DNA from 2 places in the Mesorhizobium sp. WSM4840 genome. Region 1 is predicted to be linked to the other one. Evidence: predicted binding sites of a transcription regulator. Region 1 holds the regulator's gene; the other holds the start of a gene.
The links. Region 1 encodes PhoB, which activates phosphate uptake and scavenging genes when phosphate is short. Its sites were predicted from a motif close to TGTCATNNANCTGTCAT; they were not measured.
Positions count from the first base shown of each region.

Region 2: AC0L3I_RS01875 (alkaline phosphatase D family protein) is a predicted target of PhoB. The motif match lies at 2,448-2,464, and genes of this name have one in related genera.

Region 1 is NZ_JBVVQD010000001.1:57,622-62,621, forward strand. It holds gene xylF (D-xylose ABC transporter substrate-binding protein) at 1-381, opposite strand, end outside; gene AC0L3I_RS00310 (ROK family protein) at 649-1,896, shown strand; gene phoB (phosphate regulon transcriptional regulator PhoB) at 2,093-2,782, opposite strand; gene phoU (phosphate signaling complex protein PhoU) at 2,799-3,506, opposite strand; gene pstB (phosphate ABC transporter ATP-binding protein PstB) at 3,545-4,360, opposite strand; gene pstA (phosphate ABC transporter permease PstA) at 4,373-5,000, opposite strand, start outside.
Region 2 is NZ_JBVVQD010000001.1:359,614-364,613, reverse strand. It holds gene AC0L3I_RS01890 (hypothetical protein) at 1-156, opposite strand, end outside; gene AC0L3I_RS01885 (TetR/AcrR family transcriptional regulator) at 202-807, opposite strand; gene AC0L3I_RS01880 (MFS transporter) at 890-2,173, shown strand; gene AC0L3I_RS01875 (alkaline phosphatase D family protein) at 2,537-4,111, shown strand; gene AC0L3I_RS01870 (hypothetical protein) at 4,395-4,673, opposite strand; gene typA (translational GTPase TypA) at 4,874-5,000, shown strand, end outside.

The DNA of each region.
Region 1 (5,000 bases):
GAAGGTCAGATAGAACACGTCCTTGTTCTCGATCAGCCGGTCATAGCCGACGACCGGAATGCCTTCGTCCAGCGCCTTCTGCACCGCCGGCCCGATGGCCGAGGCATCCTGCGCAAGGATGATCAGCGCGTTGGCGCCCTGCGAGATCAGGCTCTCGACATCGGTCAGCTGCTTGCCGGGATTGGACTGTGCATCGGCGGAAATATACTTGTCGCCGGCGGCCTCGATCGCCGACTTCATGGCGGCTTCGTCGGTCTTCCAACGCTCTTCCTGGAAGTTCGACCACGAAACGCCAATGACCTTGTCCTTGGCCTGTGCGACCGACGCGAGCGTCAGCGACATGGCGACCCCCGCCAGAATGGCGGCTGTGAATCTCTTCATGATTTTCCTCCCTGCGCCGCGTACGGCGCGACCAACTGGCCCGAAGGCCGGCACAAAGGCTCCTATTTTTTCGAGCCTCGAAAAAATACTGGTCCAACGCCGAAGCACTGTCAACACCAATTCTGATGGATTTTGTTGGCCTGCCGGCTTTTTTTCGAGCCTCGGAATAAACAATGACAGGCCCTTCTGCTTCTGCCAGTATTTGTCGGACATTACTGACGGCTTCCGGTTCATGAGCGGCCGCGGCAATAGGGAGGAAGCAAAAAAATGTCGGTTGGAATCCGCCATGACGATTTGCGCCGGCGCAACCGGGCGATGGTGATTTCGGCCGTACGCCGGGCCGGCCAGCCGTCACGGACCGAGATCGCAGCAACCACCGGCCTCAGTCATTCGACCATATCGGCGATTTCTTCCGACCTGATCCAGGAAGGCATCCTGACCGAGAGCAAGGCGAGCGAGACCGTTTCGATGAAACGCGGCCGACCGCAGGTCGGCCTCAGCCTCAAACCGGAAGCCGCTGCGGTATTGGCGGTCGTGTTGTCGCTGAATTTCCTGTCGGTCGCTGTCATCGATTATGCCGGACAGGTGGTCGCCGAGGAACAGCGCCGGCTGGACACGCTGACCATGTCGCGCGACGAGCTGATCGACGAATGTGTCGCCATCGTGCGGCGCCGGATCGAAGACCCCGACCTCGACGTCCAAAGCGTCGCCCGCATCGCGCTGGCGATCCAGGGCATCACCGATTCGCATGCGCGCGCCATGTTGTGGTCGCCGATCACGCCGCAGACGAACATCGCCTTCGCCGACATTCTGGAACGCGAGTTCGGCATCCCGGCCATCATGGAGAACGACTGCAACATGATGGCCGTGGCGCTGCGCTGGCGCGACCCGGATCGCTATCGCGACGATTTCATCGCCATCCTGCTCTCGCACGGCATCGGTATGGGGCTGGTGCTGAAGGGCGAACTGTTCACCGGCACCCATTCCTCGGGCGGCGAATTCGGCCACATGATTCATCGGCCGGGCGGCGCGCTTTGCCGCTGCGGGCGGCGCGGCTGCGTCGAGGCCTATGCCGGCAACTACGCCATCTGGCGCAACGCAAGGCAATTGAGCGAGAACGCAGAGCCGGTCGCCGATGTCAGCGACGCCGAGATGCGGGCACTGGCGGCCCGGGCGCGCCAGACGGACGGACCGGAGCGCGAAGCCTACCGCAAGGCCGGCGAAGCGCTCGGCTTCGGGCTTGGCAGCCTGTTCGCGCTGATCGATCCGGCGCCGGTCGCCATGGTCGGCGCCAGCGCTGCCGCCTTCGACCTGATCGAGCCGGCCCTGCGCGAGGCCATCGCCCAGACCGCCGGCGGCCAGCATTCGGGTTCGATTTCCTTCGACACCGAGACGAACGAGCTGCCGCTGATCCGCGAAGGCTGCGCCTTGCGAGCGCTGAGCTTCGTCGACCAGGAGATTTTCGCGCCGGGCGCGCAAGGGAAGTCCGGCACGATCAGGAAGGACGTGGCGTGAGTCCGAAGGCAAGGAACAAAGGCGGAATGCGACTTGGGGATGTGTTGAGATTCAGGTCAGGCCGCGCCGGGCTCGAAGACGGGCGCGAAGCGACCAGACTGGGCGAGTTCCGAGAACCGGAACGGAGCGTACTTTTGGGTAAGTACCGGAAGCGCAGGAAATCGCCGGTCGCAGGCCGGCATCACCTGAATATCAGCTAGTCTTCCCTGATCGCATAGCCCGCACCGCGGATGGTGCGGATGACATCGGGCATGCGCCCATTGTTGACCGCCTTGCGCAACCGGCCGACATGGACGTCCACCGTGCGCTCGTCGATGTAGATCGTCTCGCCCCAGACATTATCGAGCAACTGGCTGCGCGAGAAGACCCGACCTGGGTGCCGCATCATGAATTCGAGCAGCCGGAATTCGGTCGGCCCGAGCCGGATCTCGCTCTTCTTGCGATAGACCCTGTGCGATTCGCGATCGAGCATGATGTCGCCGACCTTCAGCACGCTGGACAGCACTTCGGGCTTGGCGCGGCGCAGCAGCGCCTTGATCCTGGCCATGAATTCCGGTGTCGAGAACGGCTTGACCAGGTAGTCGTCGGCCCCTGTCGAGAGGCCGCGCACCCGGTCGCTCTCCTCGCCGCGTGCGGTCAGCATGATGATCGGCAGCCGCTCGGTTTCGGGGCGCATCCGAAGGCGTCGGCAAAGCTCGATGCCGGAAACCGCCGGCACCATCCAGTCGAGCACCAGAAGATCGGGCACGTTTTCCTGCAGCCGGATTTCGGCCTCGTCGCCGCGCGTCACCACCTCGACCTGATAGCCTTCGGATTCCAGATTGTAGCGGAGGAGGACGCCCAGCGGCTCTTCGTCCTCCACCACCATGATGCGTGGCGCGATCATCGACCGGTCACCCCCGTCATGTCGCCGGCGCCGACATCGTCGTTTCGTCGAGCTTCGGGCGATCCGCCGGCAATTGCTGCCCGGTCACGACATAGTAGGCGTTTTCGGCGATGTTGGTGACGTGATCGCCGATACGCTCGAGATTCTTGGCGCAGAACAGAAGATGCGTGCAGGCGGTGATGTTGCGCGGATCCTCCATCATGTAGGTCAGGAGTTCGCGAAAAACCGCCGTGTATTTCACGTCGATCTTCTGGTCGTCGGCGCGCAGTTCTTTCAACGCGCCGGCATTGCGCGACACATAGTGCTCGACCACGCCGCGGAGCTGCACAAGAACGAGATCCGCCATCGCGTCGATACCGTGCGAGAGATTACGCGGCGTGGCGCTCTGCCCGACTGCGCTGACCCGCTTGGCTATGTTCTTGGCCAGGTCGCCGATGCGCTCGAGATCGCCGGCCATGCGGATTGCGCCAACCACGGCGCGCAGATCTTGCGCCATCGGCTGCCGCTTGGCGATCAGCGTGATCGCACTATCGTCGAGTTCGCGCTGCCGCGCATCCATGATGGCGTCGTCCGAGACGACGCGCTGCGCCATCGCATTGTCTGATGCAAGCAACGCGCGGATCGAGGCTGCGACCATCGCGGCGGCGAGCTCGTCCATATCGCGGATCAGCCTGTCGATGTGCTCCAGTTCCTCGTCGAAAGATGCGACGGTGTGTTCACCCATGATACTGTCCTCGTGTTCGAAATTCGCCGCCGGACCGCTCAGCCGAACCGGCCGGTGATGTAGTCCTGGGTGCGCTTGTCGTCGGGGTTGGTGAACATCTTGTCGGTCGCGCCCTCCTCGACCAGATAGCCGAGATGGAACATCGCCGTGCGTTGCGACACGCGCGCTGCCTGCTGCATCGAATGGGTGACGATGACGATCGTGTAGTTCTGGCGCAGTTCGTCAATCAGTTCCTCGACGCGGGCGGTGGCGATCGGATCGAGCGCCGAACAGGGCTCGTCCATCAGGATCACTTCCGGCGATACGGCGATGGCGCGCGCGATGCACAGGCGCTGCTGCTGTCCGCCGGAGAGACCGGTACCCGACTCGAGCAGGCGATCCTTGACCTCGTTGAACAGGCCGGCCTTCTTCAGGCTCGATTCAACGATGCCGTCCAACTCGGCCTTGCTCCTGGCCAGGCCGTGAATGCGCGGACCGTAGGCGACGTTTTCATAGATCGACTTCGGAAACGGGTTCGGCTTCTGGAATACCATGCCGACGCGGGCTCGCAGCTCGACGACATCGATCTTCGGGTCGTAGACATCCTCGCCGTCGAGCGTGATCTTGCCGCTCACCCGCGCGATATCGATGGTGTCGTTCATTCGGTTCAGGCACCGCAGGAAGGTCGACTTGCCACAGCCCGATGGGCCGATCAACGCCGTCACCTGGTTCTCGCGGACATCGAGATCCACGTCGAACAGAGCTCGCTTCTCGCCGTAATGAACAGAGACCTTGTCGCCCTTCATCTTGATCGAAGGGGCGATGGTTCCGCTGCTCAGTTTCTGTTCGACGCCGGCTTCCGTCATGATGTTCATATCCTCTACTCCTTACCAGCGCCGCTCGAAGCGCCTGCGCAGTATCACCGCGATGGCATTCATGATGACCAAAAAAAGCAGCAAAATCAAAATCGCCGCCGAAGTCTTCTGCTGGAACCCGGCTTCCGGGAAATCCGCCCACATGAATATCTGCACCGGCAGGATCGTCGCGGGATCGGTGAAGCCGCCGGGAATGTCGACGATGAAGGCGACCATGCCGATCATCAGCAGCGGCGCGGTTTCACCCAGCGCATGCGCCATTCCGAGGATGGTGCCGGTCATGATACCCGGCATCGCCAGCGGCAGGACGTGATGGAATACGGTCTGGACCTTGGACGCTCCGATGCCAAGCGCCGCCTCGCGGATCGACGGCGGCACGGCGCGCAGCGAAGCGCGTGAGGCGATAATGATGATCGGCAGGGTCATCAGCGCCAGCACCATGCCGCCGACCACCGGGGCTGAGCGCGGCATGCCGAAGAAATTCAGGAATACGGCAAGTCCAAGCAGGCCGAAGACGATCGAAGGCACCGCCGCCAGATTGTTGATATTCACTTCGATGATCGTCGTCAGCCGGTTCTTGGGGGCAAATTCCTCAAGATAGATCGCCGCCGAAACGCCGATCGGGAAGGCGATGGCGAGC
Region 2 (5,000 bases), 300 kb from region 1:
GAGACTGGTCCAGTCGCCTTCGCCTTCCTCCGCCTGCGCGTAGGTCACGCAGTCCTTCTTCCAGTCGAGATCGGTGTAGGCGCTGGAAATATCGCCGGCCTGGGCAGCCTGGCAGAGGCCGGCAAGGGCAAGCGGGATCATCAAAAAGCGACGCATCGCGAGCAACTCCGTTTCGGGGCTGCCGCACGGTATCGTCAAACGCTATTTCTTCAAGCTCGCTTCGATCAGCAGGTCGGCGTTGCGGGCTACAGACTTCGCCGGTCCGCCGGCACCGAACAGCTGGCCGCTGATATAGGCGCCCTCGATCAGAAGCAGCAGCCCGTCGCCCAGCGTATCGGCGTCGCCGGCACCCATTGCCGCCGCCATGGCGCGCAGGCGCCGTCGCAATTCCTGCTTGTTGGCCTCGCTCACCAGGCGGGCCGGATGGCCGTGCTCGGGATATTCGACGGCCGCATTGGTCATGCCGCAGCCGCGATAGTCTGGCTTTTGCGTGCGCTTGCCGATGCGGGTCAGGAAGGCGGCGATCTGCGCGCGCGGATCGCCGGGATGGGCAGCCACCGCCGCGTCGAAGCGATCCCAGAACTCCAGGTCGTACTGCCGCAGATAGGAGGCGGCCAATTCGTCCTTGGAGGGAAAGCTGCGATAGAGGCTGGGCTTGGTGACGCCGGCGCGCCGCACGATCTCGTCGACGCCGATCGCCCTGATGCCTTGCCGGTAGAACAGGTCGCGGGCAACGCGAAGGATTTTTTCGCCGGCGCGGGGCGGGGCTACTTCATCCGCTTTGATCGCTGGTTCAATGCTTTTGATTCTCGACACGGTGTTGCCTGCTTGACAATGTTACCGATCGGTACGTATACCTCGGTGCAATAGCAACGTACTGGTCAGTAACATGATAGTCCAATCCCGCCCGTTTGGCCAGCGCTACGCTTTTGTCGTGGTCGCCGTCATTTTCCTCTGCCTACTGATCGCGGCGGGCCTGCGGTCGGCGCCGGCCGTCATGATGCTGCCGCTGGAGGAGAGTTTTGGCTGGCGGCGCGATGTCGTCTCGCTCGCCGCGGCAATCGGCATCTTCCTCTACGGCCTGACCGGACCGTTTGCCGCGGCACTGATGGAGCGGATCGGGCTGCGCCGCACGCTGCTGGCATCGCTGGTGGTGATGTCGGGTTCGACGGCGCTCAGCCTGTTGATGACCGAGCCGTGGCACCTGCTTCTCACCTGGGGCGTATTTTCCGGCGTCGGTTCGGGCGCGGTCGCCACCGTGCTCGGCGCCACCATCGTCAACCGCTGGTTCAAGACCAATCGCGGCCTGGTGATGGGACTGATGTCGGCCTCCGCCGCCACCGGCCTGCTGGTGTTCCTGCCGCTGCTCGCCGCGTTCGCCCAGTTGGGCGGCTGGAAGCCTGTCGCCATCGCCATTGCGGTCGCCACCGCCTGCCTGGTGCCGCTGGTCTGGCTGCTGGTGCCGGAACGTCCGGCTTCGATCGGCATGGTACGCTATGGTGCGGACGCCGATGACGTGCCGCCGGTTCCGCCGGCCTCGCAGGGCAATTTCCTCACGCACACGCTCAGCACGCTGCGCCGTGCCGCCGGCACGCGCGTGTTCTGGTACCTGTTCGCCACCTTCTTCATCTGCGGCTTCACCACCAACGGACTGGTCGGCACGCACCTGATCGCATTTTGCGGCGACATGGGCATCGGCCAAGTGCAAGCCGCCGGCCTGCTGTCGCTGATGGGCATCTTCGACCTGATCGGCACCACGCTGTCAGGCTGGCTCACCGACCGTTTCGATCCGCGCAAGCTGCTCGGCGTCTATTATGGCATCCGCGGCCTGTCGCTGATCTACCTGCCTTATTCCGGCTTCTCGTCGACCAGCCTGATCATCTTCGCCGTGCTCTACGGATTGGACTGGATCGCCACCGTGCCGCCGACGCTCAGGCTGTCGAACGAGGCGTTCGGCGATCGCAGCGGGCCGATCGTCTTCGGCTGGATCGTCGCCGGCCATCAGGTGGGTGCGGCGGCGGCCGCTTTCTTCGGCGGCACCATGCGTGAATTGCAGGGCAATTACGAGCTTGCCTTCCTCATCGCCGGCATGACCGCAATAGCCGCAGCCTGCATCTCGCTGTTGATCAACACCAGCCGTCCGGCCTTCGCGCCGGAAGGTCAACCGGCGTAGGCGCCCTCGTCACAGGAGAGGCGCCGTCGGCCAAACTGCCAATCTCCCCCCTTGTGGGGGAGATGCCCGGCAGGGCAGAGGGGGGCGCGAAGGATCGCTACCCTCTGGATTCTGCGTCGTACTCTGTAAAGCGTTTGCGACTCTATCTGATTTCTATCTGATTGTTGTACGTCGGCGGGACAGCGCCCCCCTCTGGCCTGCCGGCCATCTCCCCCACGAGGGGGGAGATCGGCAGCTTCGCCGTCTGCGCGACCCAGCCTTCCCTCCTGTCGATTGTAACGAAACCTTCATGGTTTCGAGATGTGCCTGAAACATTGAGGCTGGACCTTGGCGGCGCCGTTCAACGCCATCCAGGAGACAGCCATGAACAAGATTTCGATGACCCGGCGCGCCTTCGTCACGTCCGTGAGCGCCGCCGGCCTCGTCGGCGTATCGGGCCTCGCGGTTCCCTATTATTCGCGCGCCAATCAGCGGCCCGCCTTCACCCATGGCATCCAGTCGGGCGATGTCGATGCAATCAGCGGCGTGGTGTGGACCCGCACCGACCGCCCTTCGCGTGTCATGTTCGAAGTGTCGTCGACGGAAAATTTCGCCAACGCCTTGCGCCTTGCGCCGCTCGATACGTCGCCGGCCAGCGATTACACGGTAAAGCGGCTGCTCACCGACCTCGCCTCCGACCAGGACATCTTCTACCGCATGATCGCGGCCGATCTCGCCGACATCAACGCCGTCTCCGAGCCGATCGTCGGCCGCTTCCGCACGGCGCCGGCCTCGAAGCGTGATATCCGGTTCGCCTGGTCGGGCGATACCGCCGGCCAGGGCTGGGGCATCGACGACACCGGCATGAAGACCTATGCCACGATCGGCAAGCATACGCCCGACTTCTTCCTGCATTCCGGCGACACCATCTATGCCGACGGCCCGATGAAGGACGAGGTCGACCTCCCCGGTGGCAGCAAGTGGAAGAACAACGTCCTCATCGACGAAAAGCGCAAGGTTGCCGAGACGCTGGACGAGTACCGCGGCCAGTGGAAATACAATTTGATGGATGGGCATGTGCTGGGGCTCAACGCCATCTGCCCGACCTTCTACCAGTGGGACGACCACGAGGTGGTGAACAACTGGTCGGATTCGAAGGACCTGAGCGCCGACGACCGCTACTCGGAAAAAAACATCCATGTGCTGGCGGCACGCGCGGCACGCGCCTTCCACGAGATGACGACGATCCGCTACGAGCCGTCGGAACCGGGCCGCGTCTATCGCAAGATCGCCTACGGGCCGCTGCTCGACGTGTTCTTCCTCGACATGCGTTCCTATCGCGGCGCCAACGGCCCCGGCATGCAGGATACGGTGACGCCGCAATCGCGCATTCTCGGCGAACAGCAGACGAAGTGGCTGAAGCGCGAACTGGCAACCTCCAACGCGACCTGGAAAATCATCGCCGCCGACATGCCGCTCGGTCTCGTCGTCTGGAACGACGCCACCAAGAAGGCCGGCGCCGAGGCCATCAGCAATGGCGACAATGGTCCGGCCAAAGGCCGCGAATTGGAAATTGCCGACCTCCTTCGCTACATAAAGAACGCCGGTATCACCAACACCGTCTGGCTGACCGCTGACGTGCACTACACGGCGGCGCACTACTACAATCCTGACAAGGCGCAGTTTCAGGACTTCAATCCGTTCTGGGAATTCGTCTCGGGTCCGCTCCATGCCGGCACGTATGGACCCAATGATTTCGACATGACCTTCGGCCCGGAGCTGAAATTCATCAAGGCGCCAACCGCCGAGCAGGGGCAGAACCTGCCACCCTCGGCCGGCCTGCAGTTCTTCGGCCTCGTCGACATCGACGGCGCCACTGAACAGATGACGGTGCGGCTGATGGATCGCGACGACAATGAACTTTACAAGGTCACGCTCGATCCGGTGCAGTCGGCGTGAGGGGACTGGGTCACCTTGTATCAAGCCTGGGTGACGTCGTGCTGCCCCTCATTGCCCTGCCGGGCATCTCTCCCCGTAAACGCCGTAAACGGGGAGAAAGTGGCCCGCATCGAAGATTTCGCTAATCGCGAACGTTGCAGAAGGAGAGCCGACATTTCGCGCAGCGGGCTTCTCCCCGTTTACGGGGAGAAGGTGCCGGCAGGCGGATGAGGGGCCGCGCCGGCGCGGGCAAGATTTCAGGAAGGGCCGATCCGATCTTTTCCACAATGTGCCGAAAGCAGTCCTAATCTGGATAGCAAACGGTCGGAATTTCGGGCCAAACAGCGATGTCGCAGTTGGCAGCCTCCTGCCTCTGCTTGAAGGCGGCGCTAACCGGCCCGGTCACCACCGGGTCGACGCCATCGGGAGCATCGGCAAACAACTGCTCCGCCGTTCGGGCGTCGGACGGCAGGGCAGGCCGTGTGTCCTTCAACGACGCGGCCGATTGTGCCGCGCCTGCCGCAAGGAGGACGGCGAGGGCGGCCCATGCGATTGGCCGGTATCTGATGCCCGTATTGCTCATGAAATTTGAACTGTCCCGACCGTGAAAGGTTCCGCTTTGGTTAATAATTCCATTTCACACCAAGACGCTTAAGATTTGGTGACCATGTATTTGGTGGCACGCCTCCTCTTTCGCAATTGCGAAAAACCCTGTATGAGCCGCCCAACCGAAAGAGGCAGCGCCATTTGGCCTGCTGCCTGCAACGCTCCCGAGACCACAACATGAAAATTCGTAATATCGCGATCATCGCGCACGTCGACCATGGAAAAACCACCCTCGTCGACCAGCTCCTGAAACAGTCCGGCTCGTTCCGCGACAACCAGCGCGTTGCCGAACGCGCCATGGATT